One region of the Terribacillus sp. DMT04 genome, then DNA from elsewhere that is predicted to be linked to it. Evidence: predicted binding sites of a transcription regulator. Region 1 holds the regulator's gene; each other region holds the start of a gene.
The links. Region 1 encodes Rex, which represses fermentation and respiration genes when NADH is low (regulators of the CRP and FNR family bind a similar motif). Its sites were predicted from a motif close to TTGTGAAATATTTCACAA; they were not measured.

Region 1 (7,578 bases):
CTTGTTCGTCATTTCCAGCACTTGTGTGGCAATTTTGTTCATAAAGTAACGGTCATGAGAGACGAATAGAATCGTACCAGGATAATCTGCTAATGCGCCTTCCAGCACTTCTTTACTATCTAAGTCTAAGTGGTTGGTCGGTTCATCCATGATTAAAAGGTTGGACTTCTGCATCATCAGCTTCGCTAACGCAAGTCGGGCTTTCTCTCCGCCGCTCAGTGTGTTGACTACTTTAAGTACATCATCACCTGTGAATAGGAAGTTTCCGAGGATAGTGCGTATATCCTTCTCATCCATTAGCGGGTATTCATCCCATAGCTCAGCAAGTACCGATTTGGAAGAATGCAGTTCTGTTTGTTCCTGATCGTAGTAGCCAATGCTAACGCCTGCGCCTAGCTCTACATGACCAGTTTTTGCAGGAAGCTTTCCAATGATCGTTTTAAGCAGCGTTGTTTTCCCAGTTCCGTTAGGTCCAGTAAGTGCAATACGGTCCTGGCGATTCATTTGGAAGCTGACATCTTTAAATACAGGAGATGTACTTTCCGGGTACTGATACGCTAATTCTTTTACCTTTAGCACGTCATTGCCGCTGCGGCGATCAATATCAAAAGTCAGCTTTGCTGAAGACGCATCATGAAGCGGACGCTCTATTCGATCCATTTTCTCTAATTGTTTTCGTCTGCTCTGTGCGCGTTTTGTCGTGGTTGCCCGCGCGATGTTCTTTTGAACGAATTCTTCCATTTTCTTTATTTCAGACTGCTGCTTTTCAAATTGCTTCATTTCTTTTTCGTAATTTGCCGCTTTTTGGTCTAGATAATTGCTGTAATTGCCTTTATATCGCACAGAGTGATTATGAGCAATCTCGATAACAGTATTCACGGTCTTGTCGAGGAAATATCGATCGTGGGATACGACGACAACAGCACCTTGATAGCTGCTTAAATAGCCCTCAAGCCAGTCCAATGTTGAGATATCTAAATGGTTGGTCGGCTCATCTAGTATTAATACATCAGGTTTCTGAAGCAGCAGCTTTCCTAACGCAAGCCGTGTTTTTTGACCGCCGCTTAATGAACCGATTGGTGTGGACAAGTCTTTATCGCCAAACCGCAGGCCGTTTAATACAGAACGAATGTCAGCTTCGTACTGATAACCGCCGTTTAAGCGAAACGCTTGCTGCTTTGTATCATAGTTCGTAAGGAGCTGCTGATAAGCTGCTTCGTCGGCAATTAAATCAGAATCACCCATTTTTGTTTCCAGGCGGCGCAATTCCTGCTCTTGCTGGATAAGGTCAGCAAATACTGTTTTCATTTCTTCCAGTATACTTTTATCTGATTCTAAGCCTGTGTGTTGTTCTAAGTAGCCGAGTGTGGCTTCCTTGGCGAGGAAGACGTTTCCCTCATCGTATGTCAATTCACCTGCTAGAATCTTCAGGAGGGTTGATTTGCCGGCACCGTTGCGTCCGACAATAGCTAAACGATCCTGTGTTTGTACTTCTAGCTTTATATTGGATAAAATGACATCTGCGCCAAATAGTTTCGTTATATTATTCGCTTGCAATAAAATCATTTCGTTCACCTCATACTATCAGTGTATCCTATGTGTCAAAACAGTAGCAAGCGCGGAATTCTCACGTTTTTTTGCTTGCTGGAAGATGGACATTGTAACGTGATTTGTTAAAATGAAACTAGATACCCCGCACATGCTTCTTTGTGAATCTGTACAAGACTTTCCCATTCATATCTGATAGAATAAGGTGTTATTATTAATTGTACTTGTGAAAGTATCATATCGTAACAATTCAAGGACGAAGCCGCAGGCCGCATCTGTTGGTTCTTTACAGATGCCGGAATGGAACCTGTTTGCAGCCATTATTCCGCGTAACGAAGCGGTATATGGGAGGTCTTATATACAGAAGGTAACAGAACATCTAATGTTCTAGAACGAGAAGCCTTTAGACCCAACTGCATAGCTGCACGAAGTTCACTTCTGGGAGCTGCAAGCTTTAGGAGGATATATGAGTATGTATATGGATCAAAATAAAATACCGAAGGCGACGGCAAAGCGACTGCCGCTTTATTACCGATTTCTCAACAGCCTGCATCTGCAAGGCAAAACGCGTGTTTCTTCTAAAGAACTTAGCGAATCGGTGAAAGTCGACTCCGCAACAATTCGCCGTGACTTCTCTTATTTCGGAGCACTTGGTAAAAAGGGCTACGGCTATAATGTAGAGTATTTGCTGAAGTTTTTCCGAAAAACATTAGATCAAGATGAGATTACGAAAGTGGCACTCATTGGAGTAGGTAACCTTGGTACTGCATTTCTGCATTACAACTTTATTAAAAATAATAATACAAAGATAGAAATGGCTTTCGACACCGACCCTGGAAAAGTGGATCATAATATCGGCGGCGTACCCGTTTATCATATTGATGACTTAGAGGATTATATAGGGAATGTGAGTGCCGCAATACTAACAGTGCCAGCAATCGCTGCACAGCCTATTACGGATCGCTTGGTGGATTGCGGTATTGCTGGAATTCTGAATTTCACGCCAGCGCGTATTGCCGTACCTGATAATATCCGCGTACATCATATTGATCTCGCAATTGAATTACAATCGCTGGTTTATTTTCTTAAACATTATTAATGTAACACCTCTCCTGCAGAGGTGTTTTTTCTTACTTACATGTGAAAGCTATAGCAACGCGGGCGGAAGCAGAGGAAGAAAGGAAGGACAACATGGAGAAACAGCAAGCAGCTATATACTTAGATAGTGTAACTTACCATGCAGGTGAAAAAGAAATTTTGCATGCTATTACAGGAACATTTGCTAAAGGAAAAATTACGAGCGTTATCGGTCCATCTGGTGCTGGAAAGACTACTTTGTTTCGTTTGTGTAATGGATTGCAGTCGCCGGATAGCGGAGATATTCTGATAGATGGGAAAGATATCTTGTCTTATGATCCAATCAGTTTACGCCGCCATGTTGGTATTGTTCTGCAGCAAGCAACGATGCTCGAGGGCAGTGTGAGGGAAAACTTGGCGTTGCCGCTGCGACTTGCTGGTGAAGAGCTGTCAGAAGCGAAAGCAGCACGAATTGTGCAAGAAGTAGGTCTGGATACAGATATATTAGACCGGGACAGTAAAAGCTTATCAGGCGGACAGCAACAAAAGGTATCGATCGCCAGGACATTATTAAATCGCCCTCAAATTCTGCTGCTCGATGAGATCACATCTTCCTTAGACCGGGTATCTAAGCAGGATATTGAAAAACTGATTCTCCAAATTAACAGGGAATATGGAACTACGGTCATATGGATTACACATAACCTAGAGCAAGCAAAAGCAGTCGCAGATCAGGTGTGGGTGATGATGAGCGGAGAAGTAATAGAGGCAGGAACAGCTGACCTGCTTGATCATCCGGAGAAAGAAGCAGTGAAACAGTTTGTAAAGGAGGGAGAAGCATGAGTTTCCTTGCTTTATTGCTCACACTTATATTTGTACTCATTCCGCTAATTTTATCGAAAACATTACGTCTTGGGCTAGAAAAAGATACACTCATCGCGACTGTTCGTTCCATTATTCAGCTGTTTGCAGTCGGCTATGTATTGCAGTTCATCTTCGAATCCGAAAATATGCTTTATATTTTCTTGATGGTGATGTTAATGATTGGCGCAGCAACACAAAATGCGAGGAAAAAAGGGAAAAGCATTAAGGGAATTACATGGAAATTAATCTTTACATTTGTCGTTATTGAAGTGCTGACGCAAGGAATCTTGTTAAGTCTTCAGATAACACCGCCAACAGCACAGTATATTATCCCGCTCAGCGGAATGGTGATTGGTAATTCCATGGTGCTTGGTATATTGTTTCTGAACCGATTTACATCTGAAGTAGCATCCCGCAGAGAGGAAACAGAGCTTATCCTTTCTTTAGGCGGAACCCCAAAGCAGGCAATCCAGAAATCGCTGCTTGCTTCCATTAAAGCAAGTACCATCCCAACCATTGAAAGCCAGAAAACAATTGGGTTAGTACAGCTGCCAGGAATGATGAGCGGGCAGATTATCGCAGGAGCAGACCCGCTTCAAGCAGTTATGTTCCAGCTGCTGATCTTATTCCTGCTGCTGACGACAGCTATTGTTACGAGTATCATGCTCGGATTCTTATCTTATCCGACGAAGTTTACGGAGCGGATGCAGATGATCGAGTAAATGATTATGTTACGTAAGCAAGATATATCCTTCCCAGCAGCAGCCGCTATCATTTTTGGCGGCTGTTTTTCAATTAAAAAGAGAAGGGTTTCATTTCGCTATCCATAATGGTGCCATCGTAGACAAAGTCAACTGTTCCACTGCCTTGATAGATGCCAACTTCATATGTATTGCTCGCTCCAGAAAGTATTAATCTGCCGTCAACATCGGCATAGGAAGCTACTTCGCTCATTTCTTCACGCCCACAGGTTTTATTCATGCATTCTAGGATATTTTCTACCGTATCTTTATTTGTTATCGTTTGGGAAGCAGATGAAGCTCCTGCCGGATATACTTCTATCCGTTTAATTTTATCTTCAATAAGTGCCTCGTACTTAAATGCATCAAATATCCATATACCGACACCAACAATGAGAAGCAAAACAATTACAATTTTTATTAGTTTAGCCAGCAAAAAAAATCACCTCTGCTAATTTTCTCCATTATCTCATACTTTTCCAAATCAGAATGTCATGTTATTGTTAATTCATATCTATGTGTTTCGTGTTCCGAAATAGTAGTACTTGCTTGTTTGTTTCAACTTTGTAAAGGGAAATAGATACTATCATAGTTGGAGGAGGCGTCTTTATGTATGAAAAAATCCTATTGGCTGTTGATGGCTCAGAGCATTCGCTTCGAGCAACGGAGGAAGTAATAAAAATGTGTCAAGCCAGCACGCATCCCGTGCAGCTGGAGGTTATTAACGCGCTGCAAGAAGTACGCAACAGTGAGATTGTGCTGCAGCAGGTGAAGCCAGATGATGTGTATCGGGATGGTGAATTGCGTATTCAGCATAATGAAGAGAAGCTGCGCAATGCGAATATTCCTTATACGCGTACAATCGAACGCGGAGAAGCCGGCAAGATGATAGCTGAAAAAGCGAATAACGGCTTGTTTGATCTTGTCGTAATTGGAACACGAGGTTTGAATGGGTTTCAAAAACTTGTTGTAGGCAGTGTAAGTACAGAAGTGATTAAAAGAGCAAAATGCCCAGTACTGGTCGTGAAATAGTAAGCGCTATCAACTGGAGAAAAAGAGAATACAGCTGGGAGCATGTATGTGAGTAAATTAGAATCTAAATGGTTAGTTGTTGTTGCGGTCCTTTTTGGCACATTCACTGTCATTCTAAATAATAGTATGCTGAATCCGGCTTTGCCGTCGTTAATTTCAACGTTTAACGCCAATGCAGTTAGTGTTGGCTGGATCTTGACCATTTTTATGGTGGCGATGGGTATGACCATGCCGGTGACAGGGTATCTTGGAGATAGGTTTGGGAAAAAAAGCATTTACTTGCTGGGCCTTGCGATATTTCTGACAGGGTCCATTTTTGGTATTTTTACGAGCAGTCTGCCGTTCGTGATTGCAGCGCGATTTGTGCAAGGTATCGGCGGCGGATTGATGATGCCTATTTCCATGGCGCTTATATTTCAAGCGTTTCCGAAACAGGAACGAGGTCTTGCAGTCGGCATTTACGGTGTTGCGGCTATGGTGGCCCCAGCAATTGGTCCAACGGTTGGCGGAATCTTGATTACGTATTTGCCGTGGCCTTTTCTATTTGCGTTCAATTTGCCATTTGGTCTGCTTGGCTTGCTGCTGGCCAGTCGATACTTAAAATCAACGGCTGCTAATCCAGAACGTCGCTTTGATAAAGGCGGCTTTGTATTTGTTACGCTTGGGATCGGTTTAATTTTATATGCGCTTGGCCGCGGACAGACACTGGATATTCTTCTGTCACCAGCGAATTTAGTATTGATTGCGATTGGTGTTACAGCAATGGTTGTTTTCGTGTTTTATGAGCGCAAAAAGAAGCAGCCGTTATTGGAGTTATCTGTATTTCGTAATACGAACTACGCTGTTTCGATTGCGGTAACGACGACAGCTTCTATTGGTTTATTCTCCGGTATTTTCTTGCTGCCATTGTTGATTCAAAATGTCTACGGGCTGAGTGAAATCCAAACAGGACTGTTATTCCTGCCAGCAGCTTTACTGAGTGGAGTTATGATGTCACTAGGCGGAAGACTATTAGATAAGAAAGGGCCAAGGTGGGTTGTGCCGCCAGGGTTGCTGATTTTAGCAGTATCTACTTTCTTAATCGGGAATCTCAGCTTATCTGCACCTTTTTGGCTTATCTTAGTGATCAATATGGTCAGAGGAGCAGGCCTGGGTCTCAGCAACATGCCTGCAACCACTGCGGGCATGAATGACATACCCGAGCATCTTGTCTCTCAAGGCTCGGCGATGAACAATGTGTTGCGGCAAATATCGTCCGCATTCGGTATTGTCTTTTTCAGTATTTATTATGAAGTACGCCGGGCGAATTTAACGGCAGCAGGAGAAGCGGCACAGCAGGCAAGCTTACAGACAATTAATGAAGCTTTTGTTATATCAAGTATTCTAATGATTATCATGGTGCCGATCTCATTGATGATGCGGAATAGTACAAAGGAAAAACAACAGGAAAAAGGAGCTTCCAATGACTAAAATAAAAGCTATGGTATTTGATGTATACGGAACGCTGTTTGATGTGCATAGTGTCCAGGATGCGTGTGAACAACATTTCCCTGAAAAAGGGGAGTCTATTTCCTCGGTTTGGCGGTCAAAGCAGCTTGAATACGCTTTTTTGAGACAGCTGATGGGGCAGTATGAATCGTTCGCACAAGTGACAAAGGATGCCTTGGATTATAGTTTGGAAAAACATAATTGCAAGTATTCGGATGAGATTGTTCAAGACTTGATGCAAGCGTACAACCAGCTGCAGCCTTACGAAGAGACAAAAGAAGTATTGCAGCACTTTCAAAATCGAAAGCTAGCAGTGTTTTCTAACGGTCCGCACACGATGCTGGAGCCGCTGCTGCAGCATGCCGGTCTTACGGAACACTTTGATGCTATCGTGAGTGTGGATGAAATTAAGGCGTACAAGCCTACTACCGCAGCGTATGCGTATGTATTAAAACAGCTAGGAGTAAAGCGGGAAGAGGTATTATTCCTATCCTCCAATGGCTGGGATATTAACGGCGCTGCCAATTTTGGTTTTCACACGGCGTGGATCAATCGAAACAAGTTACCAGCAGATAAGCTTGGGCAAGAATTGGATAAGGTTTATCATGATTTGAATGGTATAAAGGGCGATTGGTAAGAAACGAAAATTCGCAGCAAATAAAAGAGTGACCGAATCTTACAAGATTCGGTCACTCTCTGTATGTCCTGGCTTCACTATATTATTTCAAAAATTCTTCTTCAAAGAAATCGACTTGGTATTCCAATGTTAACGGATCGTTGAACAAAAATGCATTTGCATCTGCTTTTAGTAAATGCCCCTCTTTGACTG
Region 2 (7,578 bases), 1.1 Mb from region 1:
TCTGTACCATCGTGTTCGACGAACCAGCAATGAAACGTTTCATGCCAATCCCCGTCCCGATGCACTTCTTCTCTTTCTTTCACGCCTATCTCTCGGTGCTGGTCATCAAAAATTGTCAATAGCTCCATGTTAGGCCCCCATACTATACCTTTACTCTTCATCTTTAATGTAAGCGATTGCCTGTGTGTTGTCTACACACATTCCCAATTAAATGGAGTTTTCGCGCATTTCCTCGACCAGCGGTATGACGTCGTTTGCAAAACGTTCCATTTCCCGCAGCTGTGGGGAAAATTGCAGCAAAAGCAAACTAACGCCTGCATGTTCATAAGCAAGAATCCGCTGCGCTATTTGCATTGGCGTTCCAACTAGATTCGGACGCAGTCCTCTTGCAGCAACAGCATCGTCGCTGATGATACTTTTTTGTGCTAATTCTTCCTCTGTTACATATGCTTCGTAGTCGACGCCGGTAATCCGTTCCCATTCTTGATAGGCTTCTTCCTCTGTCTCACGACAAATGACATAAGCAGTCATACCAAACTCGGTAAAAGGCTGCTTGCCAGCAGCTTCCCGGCGAATTTGCATGTCAGCTACCATACTAGCTGTTTCCTGTACCGTACCGCCTTTCATCACGTAAGCATCGCATGATTCCGCAATGGTCTGCCGCAAATAGTCGCTCTCTCCGCCAGCGTACAAAGGCGATATTTCTTTTTTGTTCGCAGCTGGGAGATAATCGATATGCTGGACTTGATAATATAATCCATCATATGTGTAACTGCCCGCTGCCCAAACACCGCGCAGCACTTCAAAAAATTCCTCTGTCTGCAGGTAAAATTCCTCCGTTCCGGCTATATCACCAGCTTCTCGCTTTTGTTCTTCTTCCCGAAGAAAAGATACAACCGCAAGTGAAAATCGACTGTTGCTAATCTGATCAATAGTCACTGCTTGCTTAGCAGCTTCCACTGGCTGATCAATACTCGGCCGAACTGCTGCCATGATATGCAGTTTATTTGTTGCCTCTGCCACAGCGCTAGCTGTTTCCCAAAAATCCAGCTGCTGATCTGCATTCTTTCCTTGGTATAGGTAGGTATCAGGAAGAAATACAGCATCAAAACCACTGCGTTCTGCCATGCGCGCTGTTTCCTTTACACATAACAAGCTAAGAGATGCCTCATCCTCCACATGCCGCAGCCAGCTGTTTGTTACTGGCTGCCAATACGCATATTTCATGTCTATTACTCCTTTTGCCCATAGGAAATCCTACCGAACGACACATCGATCCTACTAAAAAAGCTTCTTCGATAAGAAGAAGCTCGTTACTTGCAGCCGTCGTTATCTTATCACGCAGCTTACATAAAGCTGCAGGTCGTAGCACCTTCCTGCAGGACTGCCCTCCTGCAGTGGGTTGCCGGGCTTCATCGGGCCTTTCCCTCCGCCACTCGTTATAAGATTTCTTATGAATTGTCTTTTCTACTATACCAGAATAACAGCAGCTGATTCAAACAGAATAACCCCGCTGCTTGTAAGTCTCCATTAAAAGCTGGAAGCCATTCTGTCTGGCTTGCTCATCATAAACCGGACTTGTCAGCATGAATTCCACATCGTGGCCATAATATTTCTGCAGTTCCTCCAGCTGCTGAAGCACTTCAGCTGGGGTGCCAATGACCATTGTTGCTCTGTTATCTTGCAGCCGTTCTTTTTCATAAGGAGATAATTTGTACGCTGCAGCTGTGTCTGGACGCAGCATCCCGTTTACAGGTCTACCCTGTTCTTGCAAAAGGGATGCTACTTCATGGCTTTTCGCTAATGCTTCTGCTTGTTCATGCGTCGCAGCACAGAATAAGAACAAGCTGATTAACGCTTGCGGCTTCCCTGCCTCCTGCTGAAAAGATTGTCGGTACATTTCCAGTACAGCTGTATCTTTTTCTCCGCGGATAAACTGCGCGTAAGCAAATCCTATGCCGTGATAAGCAGCAAGGCCTGCACTGCCTGCACTGCCGCCCAACAGCCAGACAGCAGGCGCTGTCTGAATGTCTGGCATTGCTTTTAATTCTCCAAAGCGATGCTTTTCCTCATTCCTTATATTCAAGTAATGAAGCAGATCACGTATTTGGCGGTCATACCAATCCTCCGGTACGATTTTATGCTCTTGCAATGCTCGTTTAGCAGCGGGCATACCGCCTGGAGCACGTCCAATTCCGATGTCAATTCTTCCTGGATGAAGTGCTTCAAGTAGTCGCGCGTTTTCTGCCACTTTATAAGCACTATAGTGGGACAGCATGACACCCCCGGATCCGATTCTAATTCGTGACGTTCTGCTTGCCAGATGCGCCATCATGACTTCTGGACTGCTATGTCCTAAGCTGCCCCCATGATGTTCTGATACCCAGAAGCGCTCGTACCCCAGCTGATCAGCCAGCTCTGCTAAACGAGCTGTCTCCTGTAGCGCTTCTGCCGCATTGCCATCTTCTTTAAGACGAGATTGATCCAATATACTAAGCTTCATATTCTTCACTCCCTGCCTTTATCATAGCCGGTGCGAAAGACTTTTAAAAACATTCCGTTTTTCTGTATGCTAGTAATGTCAGAACAAAAGGAGGCTGGTTTTGTGATTGGGTTTATTGGATTAGGAATTATGGGAGAAAACATGGCAGCTAATCTGCTCAAAAAAGGAGAGCAGTTAGTTGTTTATAACCGTACGAAAGCAAAAGCACAACATTTAGTAGACAATGGTGCTGTCTGGGCAGAATCACCTCAAAAAGTTGGCGAACAAGCAGATGTCGTATTTACAATGCTCACTGACCCAAGCGCTGTGAAAGCTGTAGTCCTCGGAGAAGAAGGACTGTTCAGCGGAATGAAGAAAGGCAGCTTGTGGGTTGATGTTAGTACAGTAAAACCAGCATTCACGAAGGAAATGGCTGTAGCGGCTAAGAAACATCATATCCGTTTCGTTGATGCACCAGTTTCCGGTTCAAAAGCACCTGCACAGCAAGGAAAGCTGCACTTTCTTGTTGGCGGTGATGCACAAGATGTTAAACAAATTACACCTTTGCTCGAAAAAATGGGACAAAGCGTTCAGCATATGGGGGAAAACGGGAACGGCTCCGCGACAAAACTAGCAGTGAATATGCTGCTTGTACAGTCTCTTACTGGTTTATCAGAAGCTATAAGCTTTGGTGAAGCAGTCGGTCTCAATGCCGAACACTTGATGGACGTGCTGCTGGCTCTTCCCGTAACAAGTGATATTCAGGCTGGAAAACGAGACACCATCCTGCAGCAGAACTTTGACCCCCAATTCCCGCTCGAGCATGCTTACAAAGATTTGCAGCAAATCTCTGAAACAGCTTATGAAGCAGGAGCTCCTCTGCCAATGACAAATAGTGTGAAGGAACTGTATGCTCTTGCGCAAAAGAATGGCTACGGCAAAAAAGATGTCGCAGCTGTCTACGCGCTGTTGGCACGTGACTGACATAAGATTTTGTATCATAGCGTTAAAGAATCCGATTTTTTTCGGATTCTTTTTTTATTCTCAATTATTTTTAGTAATTAACATTGGCATACTAACGAGAATAAGCGGGTATGGAAAGCAGAGATACTTATTTCATGTGAAGTATTTTTTTGCATATTTTCACTACATTAGAATCGTTATAAATCTTTTGATTTAATAAATTTTTTAAATCAATTAAATACATCACTCAAAATAGAGCAATCCTTTCATATCAATATTTTTATGCTAATATAATGTTGTATTTAATAATTTATTTACTTTACTAAAGGAGTTTTCGTTATGGCTGATTCATCTAACAAACCTAAACGGGAAGTCAAATGGATTCCGCTCCTTATTACGGTTTTAATAGGAGTCATTCTTTGGTTCATTCCCTCACCTGATGGTGTAAAAGAAGAAGCTTGGCATTTATTCGCCATTTTTGTAGCAACCATCATCGGCTTGATTATCAAGCCGATGCCGATGGGAAGTGTCGCCATCTTATCTTTAACAGCTATCGTATTAACACGCACACTAGGATTAGAGGAAGCACTTAGCGGATTTCAAAACAGCACAATTTGGCTGATTGTCATCGCATTTTTCATCTCGAGAGGTTTTATCAAGACTGGTCTTGGTTCCAGAATTGCATATCTATTTGTCCGCTTATTCGGTAAAAAGACATTAGGATTGTCCTATTCCTTAATTGGAAGTGATTTAATTCTTTCGCCAGCGATGCCATCGAACACAGCACGTGCCGGCGGGATTATTTTTCCGATCATTCAATCCTTATCGAATTCTTACGGCTCCAGAAGCGGGGATGGGACAGAGCGCAAGATTGGTTCATTTTTAGTGACTGCTTCTTATCAGGGAAATGCTATCACTTCGGCGATGTTCCTGACAGCTATGGCAGCCAACCCATTGGCTGCCAGCGCTGCAGAAAGCATCACTGGAGAATCCATCTCTTGGGGTCTTTGGATTCTTGCATCCATCGTCCCTGGTATTATTAGCTTGATCATTATTCCGTTTGTCGTTTTCAAGCTTTACCCGCCTGAAATTAAAGAAACACCAAAAGCAACGGAAATGGCTACAGAGAAACTGCAAAGCATGGGTAAACTAAAGCAGTCCGAGTGGTTCATGATTGCTGTATTCTTCTTGCTGCTCGTCCTTTGGATTTTCGGTGGAAGTTTTGGTATCGGCTCAACGACTGCTGCATTTATCGGCTTAGTTGTACTCTTGCTGACAGAAGTGCTTACTTGGTCTGACATTAAGCAAGAGCAAGGCGCTTGGGATACACTTGTCTGGTTCGCCGTCCTCGTTATGATGGCAAATTACTTGAACGAACTCGGTCTTGTACCATGGTTCAGTGATATTATGAGTAATGTCGTAAGTACGCTGTCCTGGCCGGTAGCATTGCTATTGCTGGCAATTGTGTATTTCTATTCGCACTACTTCTTTGCTAGTAACACAGCACATGTGAGCGCGATGTACGCTGCCTTCTTGTCCGTTGTTGTAGCAGCTGGTGCCCCTCCGTTATTGTCAGCTCTCTTGTTAGCATTCTTCAGTAACTTGTTCGGATGTCTGACACATTACGGCAGCGGTCCTGCTCCAGTATTCTTCGGTGCGGGCTTTGTCTCTCAGCAAAAATGGTGGGGACTCGGTTTCATCATCTCCATTATCCATCTAATTGTCTGGATTGGTATTGGCGGTGTCTGGTGGAAAATCATCGGTTTATGGTAAAACAGAAAACAGGAATCCTGCGCGGATTCCTGTTTTTTTATAGGCTTTTATACGTTGTTTCTGCTGCTGACTCAATGAATGGACTTAGGTTGCCACTGCTGTACATATGCAATTCGTGCATCGCACGTGTACATGCTGTATACAGCAGTGTGCGCTCGGATTCATGACCGTACGCCATATCCGATACATCATATAAAATAACAGCATCAAACTCAATTCCTTTAGCTAAATAAGCAGGAATGACAGAGAGGCCTTTTTTGTATTGCGACGTCGTTTCTGTTATTAGATCTGCTTCCATTTCTTCTTTAATCCAATCATACGCTGCTCTGCTTTCTTTGCTCGTCTTAGCGATTACTGCAATCGTTTCGTAACCAGCTGTTTGTAAAGCTCGGATTCTCTCTGAAATCATGCTGCGTCGTTCGGATTCATCTTTCACTTTCGCTACGGTCGGCAAGTCGCCATCACGGTTGAACGGCTGGATATGCTTTGCATGTTCCAATAGCTCTTTCGTAAAGTCGACAATCTGTCTTGTGGACCGGTAGCTTCTCCACAGCTCAATCCGATGACTGTCAGCAGTATTACCAGACAGCACATTTTCGCCGGTAAGCGAATGCGCTTGAATTGCTTGGTTGATATCTCCGAGCAACGTCATCCGTGCATTAGGAAATGCCTGCTGCAAGTATGCAAACTGAAAAGCAGAATAATCTTGCGCCTCATCAATCAATACATAACGAATGGTTTTATCAGAACGATCGCCCAGCACCTTGTCACGGAAGTAAACAAACGGTGTTACATCCTCCCAGCTCATGTACTTCTGCATCAGGTTTTGTTTGGTCGCTTCGATTAATGCAGGCCATGAAGCCGGCATCTCTGGCCGTCTTTCGGCAGTAAGCATTCGCAAATACGATTTTTTCACATTAATAAAGGCATGCTTCAGAACTTTTTCAATCAGCGGACGAAGCTTCCGTTCGACAACCCACTTTCTGAGAATCTCTTCTTCTTGCTTGTTCTCTTCAAAGTCACTTGTTTCTGAACGGTCTTTCTTCTGCAGTTCTGAGAAAGCTTCCACGTAGTCTTCTTTCTCCATCAGCTCGACTTCTTCCCGCACCCAATCTTTACGTGTTTCCCAATCGCCCCATGCTCGAAGCTTTTCAACAATCCACGCTGCTGTTAGTTCCGCTCGATTAGCAAGCGGCAGCGTATTAGAAAGTCCGTAAAAATGTGACTGAATTTCTTGCTTGCTCACAATGCGCTGTTTGCGGAAGCTGACATCCTTGAAAATGAGTCCAGCACGCATGAATTCTTCCAGTTTGTCATCAATATAGTTCTTGAAATCAAGACTCGCTTTATATTGAATTCCTGCCAGCCGCTTTTCTTTTTCTTCGCCAGAAGCAAGCAGCATATATTCCATCTGTTCAAACGGTGTCTCGATCGTTTCCTTTCCTTTTAGCTGCCCGTGCATATGCGCATAGAAAGTTGCTTGCTTCATATTTTCCTCGCCAAGCTCTGGCAGAACATTGGATACATAGCTGTTGAACAGCGGGTTAGGCGAAAGTAAAACAATATTTTCTGCCGTAATACGATCTCGATAATGGTATAGCAAATAAGCAACCCGCTGAAGCGCTGCTGATGTTTTACCGCTTCCAGCTGCTCCTTGCACAATCAAATTGGCCGCTGATTCGTTCCGGATAATCTGATTCTGCTCCTTCTGGATGGTCGCAACGATGCTTTTCATTTCCGTGCTGGCATTGCCGCCTAATACATATTGAAGCAGACTGTCACCAATCGTTACCCCCGTATCAAACAGCGCCACAAGCTTGCCATTTCGGATAATGAACTGGCGTTTTAGCGTTACTTCTCCTTCGATTGTACCTTCAATTGTTTCATACGAAGCATCTCCCGGTGAGAAATCATAATACATACTGGAAATTGGCGCACGCCAATCATAAATGAGGAAATCTTCTTCTTTCTCATCCATTAAACTAGCCAACCCTACATAAATCTCCTCGTCATGATCTGTACCATTCTCCCGAAAATCAATTCGGCCGAAATAAGGATTGCGCTGCAAGCGGTCAAGAGTCTTCACTTCATTATGAATCTGCTGATGCGTTCGTTCTCTTTCTCCTAACAGCTCCGCCTGCTGTTTTAAGCTCGCCTGCGTTTCATTCACATCATCCGGCTCATCTAAGTTGACTGTTACGTCTTCCCAAAAATTCTTCCGAAGATCAATAACTTTCTCCCGAAGACCTTGAATAAGCCCTGCTGTTTTTTCTCTTTTTGCTTCTATTGTCTCTTGGACACGGGCAACACGGGCTTGTTCACCCTGCAATTCTTTTTCTTCTTCTGACATACCGACGTCC
Region 3 (7,578 bases), 390 kb from region 1:
TTGATCTTGTTTTGTCCCAACCGCTTTTGTTTTGTGTCATTCATCATTCCGAAGTTAATGGTAAAATTAGGAGGTGCTTAAAAAACTGCCGGAAGTAGGGGGAGACAGAAGTGGAGATTAAACAAACGAGCAGTGAAGAGGTAAGAAATTTTGTTCGGGATCAGGTGATTACTTACAACATGCAGCAGCTGCCAGGCGAAAAAGGGACAAAAAAGGAAACAACTGAATTTACCATACAAGATGAAAGTGGCGATATTACTGGCGGGGTTACCTGTACCTTTTACTGGCATCATTTGCACATTGATTTTCTGTGGGTTGAGGAAACGAAACGACATAGCGGATACGGAACCAAGCTTTTAATGAAGGCAGAGGATTTTGCCCGAAAAAACGGTGCTAGATTGATAAAGTTGGATAGCTTCAGTTTTCAAGCGCCTCATTTCTATCAGAAACACGGCTATTCTGTTTACGGCAAGCTAGAAGATCACCCTGCCGGTCATACACAGTACTATTTAGTGAAAAGACTTTGAAAACGTATATAAGAGTAGCCGAGGAGGATTTTATTTATGATAACATACGCATTTGAGACAATTGAAATGAAGAGTTTTACTGGAAAAATGAAAAACGATTACCGGAAAACTGTGCAGGAATATGCACAGAAAGGATGGCGGTTGCACAGTATGAATCCCATTCCTGGGTATGACGGAATGGCTGCTAGTATTGAGCTGATATTTGAAAGGGAAGCATAAAAGTGCGGAATATAAAAGTTAGAGAAATCGAAGAAAAAGATAACTTGCTTGTAGAGCGGCTGATACGAACATGCTTAAAGGAATTTGGTGCAGACAAACCTGGAACAGCATGGAGTGACCCAGATTTAGGCCGATTTTATTTTCTTTATCAGCAGTCGGGTTCGAAATATTGGGTTGCTGAGGAAGATGGACGTATTGTGGCGGGTTGTGGTATTGGGCCTGTCGCAACGCATGAGGATGTTTGTGAGCTGCAGAAAATGTATGCAGCAAAAGAGCAGCGCGGAACAGGTATTGCCGAGAAGTTGCTTGATACAGCTCTTACCTTTGCAGGGGAACATTATAAACAATGCTACTTGGAAACGTTGAGCAATATGCATGCTGCCAATCGCTTTTACCAGAAGCAAGGTTTCCGGCAGATGGACAAACCGCTGAACGAATCAGAGCATTATGCATGTGATGTTTGGTATATAAGAAATTTATAATCAGCAGAAAGAGGGTGGTCGTTTGCATTTTCAGCCGGTTATAAAACTGCTGGAGGAGCATGAGGTGCCCTATAGCATTGGCGGTTCGCTGCTTTTATTTCTAAAAGGACTGTCTGTCCAGCCGAATGACGTGGATCTGTTGGTAAAGCCAGAGAACTTTTCCCAAGCGAAACAAGTGCTGCAAAAACGAGCCGTTCAAATAGAGGATAAGCCGCCTCAAGGACGTTATATAACAAAAGCATGTACTACTTTTACCATGTTGGATAATATACAAGTAGATTTGATGGCCGACTTTGCTGTTACATATGAAGACGCTCTTTTCCGGATGCCTTTTACTGCAGTTAAGGAGCAAACGACTGCTGGTATATTGCCGCTTGGCAGCATGGAGGCTTGGTCTGTGATATACTGGCTGCTACCAAATAAGGAAGCAAAACGGAAGCTGATGGAGCGCTATTTCCAATTACATGGTCTTTCTAACCGTCACATTCTAGAGGAAGCGCGCAGGATAGGTATGCCGGCAAAAGCGGACCATGCAATAGGTAAGCTTCTGAATAAACGTAATTAAAATAGAGAGTATCCCAATGAAAATCCCTTTGTGAAGGGATTTTTTTGTTTGTTAACAAAGCTGTGACAGTTACGCCACAATTTGTTCAATATTTCACAATCTCGAATGGGAAAGAAGGAGTATACTAAATGTAACAGGACATTGTGATTAACTTCACAAAGTATCCGTTTAAATTACGTTAAAGAAAGAAGGCGGCAAGATGGATGTTGTAGAACTATCTCGGATCCAATTTGCATCAACGACTTTGTTCCACTTCCTATTCGTTCCATTGAGTATAGGATTGGTGTTCATCATTGCAATCATGGAAACATTGTATGTTGTGAAAAAAGACGATAAGTACAAAAAAATGGCAAAGTTCTGGGGGCATTTATTCCTAATTAACTTTGCAGTCGGTGTCGTCACCGGTATTCTGCAGGAATTCCAATTCGGAATGAACTGGTCGGAATATTCCCGATTTGTTGGGGATGTATTCGGTGCGCCGCTTGCAATAGAAGCTTTATTAGCATTCTTCATGGAATCCACTTTCTTAGGTTTATGGATTTTCGGCTGGGACCGTCTGCCGAAATGGCTCCATGCATTATGCATTTGGTTAGTATCTTTAGGGACAATCTTCTCGGCATTCTTTATTTTGTCGGCGAACTCCTTTATGCAGCATCCAGTAGGGGCTGTACTGCAAAACGGCAGATTAGAAATGAATGATTTCTTAGCTATCTTGACGAATGGCCAGCTGTGGGTCGAGTTCCCGCATACACTATTTGGTTCATTTGCGACTGGAGCGTTATTCATAACAGGAATTAGCGCTATTGCTCTTCTTCGCAAGAAGCATGTAGCGTTTTATAAAGGATCATTTAAAATAGCAATCATTGTTGGTTTAATTAGCGGTATTGGTATTGCATTGTCCGGACACGAACAGGCGCTTTACCTAGTCGAAACACAGCCAATGAAAATGGCAGCGAGTGAAGGACTTTGGGAAGACAGTGCTGATCCAGCTCCTTGGACAGTGCTTGCTAACATTGATACAGAAGCTGGGGAGAACACAGCTGAACTTAAAATTCCTTACTTGTTAAGTTTCTTATCTTATGGTAATTTCCACGGCTCTGTTGAAGGGATGAATACCCTTCAGGAACGCTATGAAAATATGTACGGATCTGGCGATTATATTCCGCCAGTGAAAACAACATTCTGGAGCTTCCGGATTATGTCCGCGCTAGGTGGGGCTATTGCTGTATTAACAATTTGGGGTGCGTACTTGTATGCACGGAAAAAACTTATAAATAGTAAATGGTATCTGCGTATGATGATTGTTGCCATCAGCTTCCCGTTCATCGGAAGTTCTGCCGGCTGGATTATGACAGAAATCGGCCGTCAGCCATGGGTTGTGTTTGGTTATATGCAAACAGAAGACGCAGTTAGTGCAGGTGTAAGTGCAGGGCAAGTGTTATTCTCACTCATTTCGTTTTCTGCTTTGTATTTAATTTTGTTCGCGGTCATGATAACGCTATTCGTCCGCGAGATTAAAAAAGGACCAGACCACGATATGGAACAATCGGATTCGATTGAGGATCCATTTACGAAGGAGGGTCAACATGCTTTCTCTTAATGAATTTTGGTTCATCCTTGTTGCGGTGTTATTCGTTGGCTTTTTCTTCTTGGAAGGCTTTGATTTTGGTGTTGGAATTGCAGGCAGATTCGTCGCTAAAAATGATTTAGAAAGACGCGCGTTCATAAACTCTATCGGTCCATTCTGGGATGCAAATGAAGTGTGGCTCATAACTGCTATTGGTGCCATGTTTGCTGCCTTTCCGAGTTGGTATGCGTCTATGCTGAGCGGTTTTTATCTCTGCTTTGCATTTATCCTTTTCGGGTTGATTGGACGCGGGGTTGCTTTCGAGTTCCGCGGCAAAGCAGAGCATCCGACTTGGCGCAAAGTCTGGGATTGGGTTATCCTAATCGGCAGTATTATTCCGCCGCTCACTTTCGGAATTATGTTCACAGCTTTAATCCAAGGTGTACCGATTGATGAAAACATGATTATGCATGCAGGCGTAACGGATGTTATTAATGTCTATACCGTTCTTGGCGGTGTAACATTAACCATGCTGTGTGTATGGCATGGTCTAATTTTCGGGACACTACGATTAATGGATACACTGCGTGAGCGCTGCCGCCGCGCAGCAAAGAACTTGCTGCCAATCAATGCTGTTTTACTCGTTGCCTTCCTGGGCATGACTTTCTTTAAAACAGATATGTTCGCAGTTCATGGCAATATTTTAGAGTATTTATTCATGGTCGGTATTTTGGTTTATATCGCATCCGGCTATTTCATTACGCGTAAACGCGATGGCTGGGCGTTCTTGATGTCAGGTTTAATTATTATCCTGCTGATTGCATCTGTGTTTATCGGACTATTCCCGCGGGTGATGATTAGTTCTATCAGTGATGCTTACAGTCTGACAGTACAAAATGCATCTTCAGGCGATTATTCTTTGAAAATCATGACCTACCTTAGTTTGGCGCTATTGCCTTTCGTGTTAGGCTATCAAATTTGGAGCTACTACGTTTTCCGTAAACGAGTAGATCATAAGGAGCATATGGAATACTAATGGGCAGAAACTTAATGGCTTATAAAGGAATAAAAACGGTGTTGGTGGTGCTCTCCGCATTCACACTGCTGCAAGCTGTGGCCATTATCTTTCAAGCGAAGTGGCTGGCGGAGGCCATTACGCACCTGTTCCATGGACATAGCTTTACATCACAAATTCCACTTATAGGCTGCTTCGTAGCAGCCTTTCTTGTTAGACAGCTGCTGCAGCTGATAATTAAAAAGATCTGTTTCCGCTTTGCGCAGGCGACTGTAGAAGAGATGCGGAAAGCATTTTTAGAAAGTGTCTTTAAGCTTGGACCACGTTATACCAAGCAAGAAGGTACCGGAAATCTGGTTACTTTTTTGTTGGAGAGTGTAGGGAAGCTTCGGGATTATCTTGAACTATTTTTGCCAAAGCTCGTTTCCAATATGATTACGCCCTGGCTTGTGCTTGTTTATATTTGGATGCACGATGCTATTTCTGGTGTAATCTTTCTCGTAACTATTCCTATTTTGATTGCATTTATGGTCTTGCTAGGTTTAGCAGCTCAAAAGAAAATGGATAGTCAATGGAAGGCATACCGTATGCTCTCCAATCATTTTGTTGATTCCCTGCGCGGCTTGGAAACATTGAAGTTTCTTGGTCGCAGCAAGGAACATGGCGAAACGATTGAGAAGGTAAGCGGGCAGTACCGCAAATCCACTCTGGGGACATTGCGTATTGCGTTTTTGTCTAGTTTTGCACTTGATCTGTTTACGCAGCTGGCAATCGCGTTTGTTGCAGTAACGCTTGGGCTGCGTTTAATTGATGGCACGCTGTTATTGGAGCCGGCTTTAATGATCTTGCTGCTTGCTCCTGAGTATTTCCTGCCGATTCGTGAAGTAGGAAATGATTATCATGCCACATTGGACGGCAAAGATGCCGGTGACCAAATGCTTGCTGTTATTCAGCTTGCTGACGGGAAACGTAAAGGCAAAGACGCAGGTGTGTGGAAACAAGACAGCGAGCTGGTTCTGCGTGATGTAACAGTTGCTTATGAAGAAAATCAGTCTGCTTTAACTGACTTAAGCATTCGCATAAAAGGCAATCAAAAGGTTGGACTGATTGGCGCTAGCGGAGCAGGTAAATCAACTTTTATTGATTTGCTTAGCGGTTTTATTGACCCTGCCAGCGGACGAATGGAATTGGACGGAAAAGCCATCGACTTTAACGCAGACACTTGGCAGCAGCAAACGGCGTATATCCCGCAGCATCCATTTATCTTCCAAGGCAGTGTAAAAGATAATATTCGCTTTTATGCGCCGGAAGCTAGTGATGAAGCAGTGGAAAAAGCAATTGATTATGCGGGTCTGCGCGACGTTATTCATAACCTGCCCGAGGATTCTGATACGCTTATTGGTGAAGGAGCCCGCAGTTTAAGCGGCGGGCAGGCGCAGCGAGTCGTGTTGGCTAGAGCGTTCCTTAGTGATCGCTCCATCGTTCTTTTGGATGAGCCAACTGCGCAGCTTGATATTGAGACAGAATATGAATTGAAAGAAGTAATCGAGGAATTGGTTGCGGATAAATTGCTGTTCTTTGCTTCGCATCGTCTGCATTGGATGCAGGAAATGGATCTTATTATCGTGATGGAGCATGGCAGAATCACAGAGTACGGCACGCATGAAGAATTAGCAGCAAAAGACGGCCAATATGTCCGTTTGCTGAAAGCACAAATGGGGGATAAACATGAAGCATCGTGACTGGATCATGCCATATGTTAAACGATATAAATATCGCATGCTGACCATCATGCTGCTGAGTATGCTGACAGTAGGTTCAGCGGCAGCTTTGATGTTCACATCTGGTTTTTTGATTTCGAAGTCGTCCTTGCGCCCAGAAAATATCTTGCTTGTTTATGTGCCGATTGTTCTGGTACGTGCATTTGGGCTTGGGCGTTCCGTTTTCCGATATTCCGAACGGCTCGTCAGCCATGACTTCATTTTACGTGTGCTGGCGAAAATGCGGATACGATTGTATCATTTGGTTGAGCCGAAAGCGGCAACAAGTAAATCAATGAAAACGGGTGAAGTGCTTGGTATTTTGTCCGAGGATATCGAGAGCTTACAAGATCTGTATTTACGGACGATTCTGCCTACTGCCTCTGCAGTTCTGCTTTATGTTATCAGTATTTGTGCGCTCGGTTATTTCAGCATAGGATTTGCTTTACTTATGTCAATTTACTTCTTTGTGCTTGTTGTTGTTATGCCGATTTTCTCCTTCTTGCATATGCGGGCAGTCAATCAAGCATATAAGAAAGATAAAGATCAGCTTTATCAATATGTGACAGACGGTTTCCTTGGAATTCATGATTGGCTGTTAAGCGGGCAGAAAAAACATTTCTTCAGCCGCTTCTTCACACAGCAGCAGACGCAGGATATCGCGGATAAACGGTCGAAGAATTGGACATATTACCGGGAATTTATTGGGCAAGTGCTTGTTGCCGCTATGCTAGTTACCATGCTAGGTTTCGGAGCGAACCTATTTGCTGATGGCAAAATTGCTGGTGTATTCATTGCAGCATTTGTACTTGTCATTATTCCATTATCAGAGGCAATTTTACCAGTATCTAATGCGGTAGAAAAGTATCCGCGCTATGAAGAGTCGCTGAATCGAGTGACGAAGCTGGAAGACGATGCAGAAAAAACACTCGAATCATTCCTGTATAAAGGCCCATTGGATACGGCTGCATTAACAATGCAGAATGTAAGTTTTAATTATGATGAACAAGCGAACGTCATCAAGGACTTGTCTCTTGAATTGCCCCAAGGTAAGAAAATAGCAGTTATTGGGAAGAGTGGTGCTGGCAAATCAACGCTATTGAAACTGCTTCAAGGCATGCTCAAGCCGGACGAAGGATCTGTTCGGATTAATGGCTATGATGCTTCGGCAATTCGTCCGGATATGACAAAGCTAGTATCCGTATTAAATCAAAATCCATATCTTTTTTATACAAGTGTAGCCAACAACTTGCTGCTGGCAAATGAAGATGCGACCGAAGCACAAGTAAAAGCGGTTATGAAACAAGTGAAGCTCCATGATTTAGTCGCCAGTCAGCCAGAAGGATATCAAACATCCATGCAGGAAACCGGTCAGCGATTCTCTGGCGGAGAACGCCAGAGAATCGCCTTGGCACGAGTACTGCTTCAAGATACACCAATTGT
Region 4 (7,578 bases), 1.6 Mb from region 1:
AAGAGGGGAAAGGGGAGCGTATATGAGTAAGAAACTTGTAGTGAGTGTGTGGGGCGCAGGATATCTATATGCAGCTTTTTTGTTTTTACAAAATGAAAGGGTTTTCTCGCTTGGTTTATGGGTGAATCTAATTATTGGTCTTCACCTGGCAAGCGGAAGTGCAGCAATTTTACTTTTATATAGAAGGAACGCATCGGAAGAAACACCTGCTGTTATTGCCAATGATCCTATACAGGAAGAGCTGGCAGCGGCCCTCGAGCCAGCTATTGAAACGGCAAATAATACGGAAATATTTCTAATAGAGCAGACAAAAAAATCTTTACATCAAATTGTAACCGCTTTAGAAGGCGTGACAATTGGATCAGAGAACCAATCACATTCATCTGCTGAGCTGGCAGCTGCGATGCAGAAATTTGCTGAGAACATGATGATGGTCGCATTAAAAGGGGAAGATGCGAAAAAAGTTGCGGCTGAAATGCATGCGTTAACAAAAGAAGGAGCTTCCCATATGGACGACTCTGTGCTTCATATGAATACGGTAGCTGACAAGATCACGTTTTCTTTTGGCAAGGTAAAAGGATTGAATGGCAAAACAGATCAAATCAGCACATTGCTCAAAACAATAAAGGAGATTGCAGAACAGACGAATTTATTAGCTTTGAATGCTGCCATCGAAGCAGCGCGCGCAGGGGATCAAGGGCGTGGATTCGCAGTAGTGGCGGATGAAGTGCGTAAGTTATCTGATCAAGTACGCATTGCTGTGAGCGATATTACGAGTGTATTTCAAGCTATTCAGACAGAATCGAAAGCTGCAGTTGAGGCGCTTGGTGAAGGTAATGCCGCCGCAGCGGCTGGATCTGAAAAGGTAGTAACTACACAACGCACGTTTGCGGAGCTGCAAAAAGAAATTCTGATCACAAGTGAGCAGGTGGAGGGGATAGCCGCAGCTATGTATGACGTGCTTGATAACACTCGAGGTATAACAGACAGCATCAACAATATTGTAACAGTCGCTGAGCAGAATGCCGCCAGTATGCAAGAAGTCACCGCAATCACACAAGATATACAGCAGAAATTTTATCAGTAAAAAAAGCGACCCTTAGCAGGTCGCTTTTCTTTATGCTGCAATTCCCCATGGAGAGAAGAGTATATACAAACCAATCATACAAATCGTAATGAAAATGGCGAATGGTTTTGCGTACTTCCAAGGCGTCATGTCAACAACTTCCGCATCTCCAAGGACATACGGCTCATTCCGCGGTTTCATTTTCCCTAATACAATCATGAACAACAGACTGAACGGGAATAGGACGGCTAGTACATAAAGGAAGTGTACCTCGCCGAAGAAGAGCTTAGACAATCCATATAGGATCAAGTGTGTCACGATTGCTGTCTTCACGGCAAACGCCGGAACACGTTTCGTAAAGAACCCGATAAAGATCGCAGCTACAATCGGAACATTAATGAACCCGAACATTTCTTGCAGATAATTATACAGTCCGCTTGGGAACATTATGATGAATGGCGCAATAATGATAGAGATAACACCAACGACAATTGCAAATGTTCGTCCTGCTTTTACAAGCTCGGAGTCAGTTGCATTTTTTCGGAAAATAGGTTTATACAAATCTAAGGTAAATAATGTCATCGTACTGCTTAGTGCTCCGTTGAACGAGCTAAGAATGGCTCCGAACAAGATGGCAGCAAATACACCGGTAATGGCTGTTGGAAGCAAATCAACAATTAATGTCGGATAAGCATCATCTGCTGTTTTTAAGCTGTCTCCGTATAAGTGGAATGCGATTGTTCCTGGTATTAATAGATACAACACACCAAACAGCTTGAAGAATCCTGTCAGCAGAACACCTTTCTGCCCCTCAGCCAAATTCTTCGCGCCAAGTGATTTTTGAACAATTGCTTGGTTAGCAGCCCAGTAGAACAAGTTATTTACGAGCAAACCGGTGAAGATGGTCGGCCAAGGTACATTCGCATCATTGCTGCTGTCAATGGCATTTAATTTCTCAGGATGATTATTGATGAGTTTATCAACACCGCCAGTAATACTGCTGTCTCCCAATGTCCACAAACCGAGCAGCACAATGCCGATACCACTAATAATGAGTGCGATACCGTACAATGTATCTGCTGCTGTAATGGCACGCAGACCTCCGAAAACAATATAACCCATACTTACTAATCCAATGATACTTGCAATAATAGCTACTGCCCAAAAAGTGCTGATATTTAATCCGCCAGTAATATTGAAAATGGAATCAAGCACAAGTGCCCCGGAGTAAAGAACCGTCGGCAGGAAGGAAGTCATATAACCGATAATGAATAAAATAGAAACAAATTGGCGTGTACGCATGTCGAAGCGCTGTTCGAGAAAGTCAGGTATGGTGGTAATTCCTGCTCGTAAGTAGCGGGGCAGGAACAGGAATGCGAGGACGAACAAAGCGAGTGGTGACGTCACTTCCCAACCCATAGCTGTAAAGTTGCCGGCAAATGTCTGGCCATTCTGTCCGACAAGCTGTTCCGTAGATAAATTTGTCAGAAGCATGGAGCTCCCGATGGCAACACCAGTGAGACTGCGGCCGCCTAAGAAATAACCGTCTGATGTAGCAAGATCAATTCCTCGCGTCTTTCGCCAGGAATAATAGGCAATCCCGACCGTCACGAGTATAAATGAAATGACAATAAAAGTATAAAGCATGCAATTTCCTCCTTAAGTACTCCCGCAGCGATTGAACGCTGCCATATCTCCTAAGGAAATACCCCAGGCTTACTCTCTCAAAACCTATTAAATTATTTGGCTGCAATTCCTATATTTTCTGTTAATTATTCTAGTTATAGTTTGAACCATCCGCTGTTCTATTGTATTGTTGCCAATGTTAAGTCAGATAATGAAGGAGGGAGTCAGCATGTCCTTGACTAGCAGCCGTTTTTCACCGCGCACTGTCATTGTCGTTTTAATGATTTGTGCCTTTTCGATTGGAACGACAGAATATGTTGTAACAGGCGTGTTAACCCATATTGCTGGGGACTTACATGTAACAATTGCATCAGCAGGTCTAGTTGTAAGCATGTATGCGCTTGGAGTAGCCGTCTTTGGTCCGCTTATGACAACATTGTCTGTAAAATTGCCGCGTAAGCCGATGCTTCTAATGTTTATGGTGGTATTCATCGGCAGCAACATTGTTAGTGCTACTGCGCCTAACTTTTCTGTTCTGCTCATCTCCCGTGTTGCTTCTGCTTTTATGCACGGACCATTTTTTGCGCTTGCTTTTGTGATGGCAAGTGAATTGGTGGAGCCTCGTAAACGCGTCCAAGCAATTGCTGCTGTAAATGGCGGACTTACGATTGCTATTATGATCGGTGTGCCGTTTGGAGCGTATCTCGGATCCTTAATTGAATGGCGTCTCGTGTTCTGGCTGATTGCACTTTTGGGTTTAGCAGGACTAGTTGGACTGTTCATCTGTGCACCAAATACGAAACCCGCAGAAACACCTCGGATTAAGCAGGAACTCAGCGTCTTTAAGCATAAACAGGTGCTATTAACAATCGCAATCATCATATTTGGCTATTCAGGTGTATTTACCGCTTATACTTTTATTGAACCATTGCTCCGGACTGTCACTGGATTTGGCGGGATTGGTATTATGATTAGTCTTTTCTTTTTTGGTATGGGCAGCGTTATCGGTAATTTTTCGACTCCGCGACTTGCGGGCGGCAATGTAACAAAAACGCTTATTTATGTATTTACAACACTGACAATCATCCTATTGCTGTTCCCACTAGCAACACAATATGCCGTTACAGCAGTATTCATTATCGGTCTCTTCGGGGCTGGCGCGTTCGGTACTACGCCATTATTACAGTCGAAGATTGTTATGGCTGCTAAAGAAGGACCGACAATTGCAGCAGCAGCTAGTGTATCAGCGTTCAATCTAGCAAATGCGGCTGGAGCCTATTTAGGCGGAATAATACTGGATGCTAATTTAGGATACTCGTGGCTGGTGATATGCGGGGCCGTCATCTCTGTTATTGGGATACTATTATCAGCACTTTCCTATCACGAAGAGAAAAAGGAACAGAAGTTGGCTTGAAGTGTATTGCACACCCTAAATTCTTCCTTCATACTAGAATAAATTACTAGAGGAGGTAAGAAGAGGTTGAATCCAATACTTCAAGATTTTAAAACAGCAATTGAAACAGAACGGCTGCTTATTCGGAAGCCGGAAATTGGCGATGGGAAAGCAGTTAATGATGCAATCAAAGCATCCGTAACGGAATTAAAAAGCTGGATGCCGTGGGTGCAGGAGATTCCTGCACCAGAGGATACAGAAGAAAATATTCGGGAATCAGTTGCCAATTGGATCAACCGGACAGGCCTTCGTATGCTCATCTTTCACAAGCATACAGGGGCGTTTATTGCCTCCAGCGGTTTTCATGCAATCGACTGGGATGTGCCAAAAGTAGAGATTGGCTATTGGATGGACACGCGCTATACTGGTCAAGGCTATATGACAGAAGCAGTAGACGCGCTCACAGCATACGCTTTTACAGTGCTTGGTGTGAAGCGGGTGCAAATACTTTGTGATGAAGCGAATAAAGCAAGCAGGGCAGTGGCCGAACGCGTTGGTTACCAGTTGGAAGGTATTCATTACTGCGACAGCTTGAGTGTTGACCGTAAGACTGTACGCAATACGGTGTACTACAGCATGACCAGATAGCGGATTGTTATCCAATTACTGGATGCGCATTTACTTCAAACGTTCAAATTTTGTTCACTACTTGTTCTTATTCTCTCATTTGACTGGTGTTAGAATGATAATTGAACTGTTTACTTACTAGGCAAGTCTGGTGTTTTTTGCTGCTTTGTATTACACTAGTTTCTGGATTGTTGTCAGAGACTGCCTAAATGGCAGTATGCTTGTATGTTTCAGGTTGAGTTTCTGCTGTTCCTGCCGGATGCAGAAGTTCTAATGTGAAATACTTATCAAAACCCTATTACAGCGAACGGGTTGTTTTCTTATGCAGAGAGGAAACAGCGCTTTTTCGCAGATTCAGGTAAAGAAAGGAAGGGAAGCAGGCGCATGCTTAAAAAATTGAAACCCTTAAGTCTTCTACTGTTCCTTGCCCTGCCGCTAATGCTCGCCGGTTGTTCTACACCGGAAGTACTCGATCCGAAAGGACCAGTGGCAAGTCAGCAGAGTGACCTTATTATTCTATCAATCATTTTCATGCTTACAATCGTAGCGGTTGTATTCGTACTCTTGACAATTATTCTTGTCAAGTACAGAGAAAGAAAGGATCATGACAAGTACAGCCCAGAGCTTCATGGCAGCATGCTGCTGGAAACGATTTGGACGATCATCCCGATCATCATCGTTGTTATCTTGGCTATTCCTACTGTCAGAACGATCTATAACCTGGAGGAAGCGCCTGAAGCTAAGACAGCTGAAGCTGCGAATGAAGATCCATTGGTTATTGAAGCAACATCCATCAACTGGAAATGGGTATTCACTTATCCTGAAGAGGATATTGAAACAGTGGATTATCTGCACATCCCGATTCACCGTCCAGTGGAATTCAAACTAACATCTGCCGATAACATGGCTGCTTTGTGGATTCCAAGTCTTGGCGGACAGAAATATGCAATGTCCGGCATGCAGACAACACTATTCCTTCAAGCAGATGAAGCTGGTGAGTACGATGGCCGAAACGCAAACTTCACTGGTGAAGGATTTAACGAACAGCGCTTTATCGTGTATGCAGAGGAAGAGGCAGACTACGACCAGTGGGTAGAAGAAGTTCAAGATTCTGCTCCAGAACTGACACAATATGAGTATGACAATCTTTTGATTCCTGGCGTTTATGAAGGAACAGCTGAATTCAATGGTACGCATTTGCAATGGATTGATCATTCCAAAGATGCTGAATACACATTGGAAGCATGGGAACGTCTAGGCTATGAGCCGAAGAACCCGCATGCGAAAGACAAATCTCAAAACATCTTGTCAGAAGATGAGATTCCATATTACGAGCAAGACAATACTGTAGACTACTCGGATGAAAACATGGACCATGAAAACATGGAAAATGAAGAACATGCGAGTCACGAGTAACAGAGAGAGGGGGAAATGTTTTGGACTTAAAATGGAATGAGTTTATCATTACCGGCGACCCATTGATTCTTGGCGCACAGATTAGTATCTTGCTTGGATCAATCGCCGTTGTAGCTGCCCTTACTTATTTTAAGAAATGGACGTGGCTATGGAAAGAATGGCTGACTTCTGTCGACCATAAGAAATTGGGTATCATGTATATCCTTAGTGCCCTTTTAATGCTTTTCCGCGGTGGTATCGATGGTTTAATGATCCGTACACAGTTGGCAAAACCGGGTATGGAATTCCTGGATCCACAGCACTATAACGAGGTATTCTCAACACATGGTGTAATCATGATTTTGTTCATGGCGATGCCATTCTTAATTGGTTTAATTAACTATATTGTACCGCTTCAAATTGGTGCGCGTGATGTAGCGTTCCCTTATTTGAACAACTTGAGCTTCTGGACATTCTTTGTCGGTATGGCTCTATTTAACATTTCCTTCATCATCGGTGGTTCACCGGATGCAGGCTGGACAGCATACACGCCGCTTGCGACGAATGAATTCAGTCCTGGTCCTGGTCAGAACTACTACTTACTAGCTATTCAGATTGCTGGTATCGGTACGTTGATGACGGGTATTAACTTCTTCGTAACCATCCTTAAGATGCGTACGAAAGGTATGACATTGATGAAAATGTCTATGTTTACTTGGACATCATTGATCACAATGCTTATCATTATCTTTGCTTTCCCTGTGCTAACGGTAGCACTTGCATTGCAAACATTTGACCGACTATTCGGTTCTGTAATTTTCACCTTGCAAGGTGATGGTAACCCGATGCTATGGGTTAACTTGTTCTGGGTATGGGGTCACCCTGAGGTTTATATCGTTATTCTTCCTGCGTTCGGGATTTTCTCTGAAATCATCTCGACATTCGCAAGAAAACAGCTTTTCGCATACAAAGCGATGGTTGTGTCCATTGTGACGATTTCTGTGTTGAGCTTCCTAGTATGGGTTCACCACTTCTTCACAATGGGTAATAGTGCAGAAGCAAATAGTTTCTTCTCTATTACAACGATGGCAATTTCAATCCCCACCGGGGTTAAGATCTTTAACTGGCTATTTACCATGTATCGAGGACGTATTACCTTTACGACACCGATGCTATGGTCACTTGCTTTTATCCCGAACTTCGTTATTGGTGGGGTAACAGGGGTTATGCTTGCAATGGCAGCAGCCGATTATCAGTATCATAATACGTACTTCTTGGTATCTCACTTCCACTATGTGCTGATTTCAGGTACAGTATTTGCTTGTTTTGCAGGTTTGATTTACTGGTATCCGAAAATGTTTGGTCACAAACTAAACGAAAAGATTGGTAAATGGGCATTCTGGATCTTTATTATTGGCTTTAACGTATGTTTCTTCCCGCAGTACTTCCTAGGGTTGGACGGTATGCCAAG

Region 2: KS242_RS14990 (anion permease) is a predicted target of Rex. The motif match lies at 3,614-3,631, and genes of this name have one in related genera.
Region 3: KS242_RS05265 (cytochrome ubiquinol oxidase subunit I) is a predicted target of Rex. The motif match lies at 1,935-1,952, and genes of this name have one in related genera.
Region 4: qoxA (cytochrome aa3 quinol oxidase subunit II) is a predicted target of Rex. The motif match lies at 4,986-5,003, and genes of this name have one in related genera.

The regions. Positions count from the first base shown of each region.
Region 1 is NZ_CP077639.1:567,991-575,568, forward strand. Features, by position in the region: gene KS242_RS03155 (ABC-F family ATP-binding cassette domain-containing protein) at 1-1,566, opposite strand, end outside; gene KS242_RS03160 (redox-sensing transcriptional repressor Rex) at 2,021-2,647, shown strand; gene KS242_RS03165 (ABC transporter ATP-binding protein) at 2,740-3,468, shown strand; gene fetB (ABC transporter permease) at 3,465-4,211, shown strand; gene KS242_RS03175 (hypothetical protein) at 4,285-4,665, opposite strand; gene KS242_RS03180 (universal stress protein) at 4,839-5,261, shown strand; gene KS242_RS03185 (MDR family MFS transporter) at 5,304-6,731, shown strand; gene KS242_RS03190 (haloacid dehalogenase type II) at 6,724-7,386, shown strand; gene KS242_RS03195 (ABC transporter substrate-binding protein) at 7,469-7,578, opposite strand, start outside.
Region 2 is NZ_CP077639.1:2,884,996-2,892,573, forward strand. Features, by position in the region: gene KS242_RS14970 (NUDIX hydrolase) at 1-128, opposite strand, end outside; gene KS242_RS14975 (LLM class flavin-dependent oxidoreductase) at 208-1,227, opposite strand; SAM riboswitch class I at 1,332-1,448, opposite strand; gene KS242_RS14980 (LLM class flavin-dependent oxidoreductase) at 1,496-2,503, opposite strand; gene KS242_RS14985 (NAD(P)-dependent oxidoreductase) at 2,606-3,466, shown strand; gene KS242_RS14990 (anion permease) at 3,785-5,218, shown strand; gene helD (RNA polymerase recycling motor HelD) at 5,256-7,568, opposite strand.
Region 3 is NZ_CP077639.1:961,693-969,270, forward strand. Features, by position in the region: gene KS242_RS05245 (GNAT family N-acetyltransferase) at 111-527, shown strand; gene KS242_RS05250 (DUF4177 domain-containing protein) at 564-746, shown strand; gene KS242_RS05255 (GNAT family N-acetyltransferase) at 749-1,228, shown strand; gene KS242_RS05260 (nucleotidyltransferase family protein) at 1,251-1,793, shown strand; gene KS242_RS05265 (cytochrome ubiquinol oxidase subunit I) at 1,993-3,393, shown strand; gene cydB (cytochrome d ubiquinol oxidase subunit II) at 3,380-4,396, shown strand; gene cydD (thiol reductant ABC exporter subunit CydD) at 4,396-6,117, shown strand; gene cydC (thiol reductant ABC exporter subunit CydC) at 6,104-7,578, shown strand, end outside.
Region 4 is NZ_CP077639.1:2,370,221-2,377,798, reverse strand. Features, by position in the region: gene KS242_RS12605 (methyl-accepting chemotaxis protein) at 23-1,087, shown strand; gene KS242_RS12600 (solute:sodium symporter family transporter) at 1,118-2,713, opposite strand; gene KS242_RS12595 (MFS transporter) at 2,922-4,106, shown strand; gene KS242_RS12590 (GNAT family N-acetyltransferase) at 4,173-4,733, shown strand; gene qoxA (cytochrome aa3 quinol oxidase subunit II) at 5,097-6,128, shown strand; gene qoxB (cytochrome aa3 quinol oxidase subunit I) at 6,149-7,578, shown strand, end outside.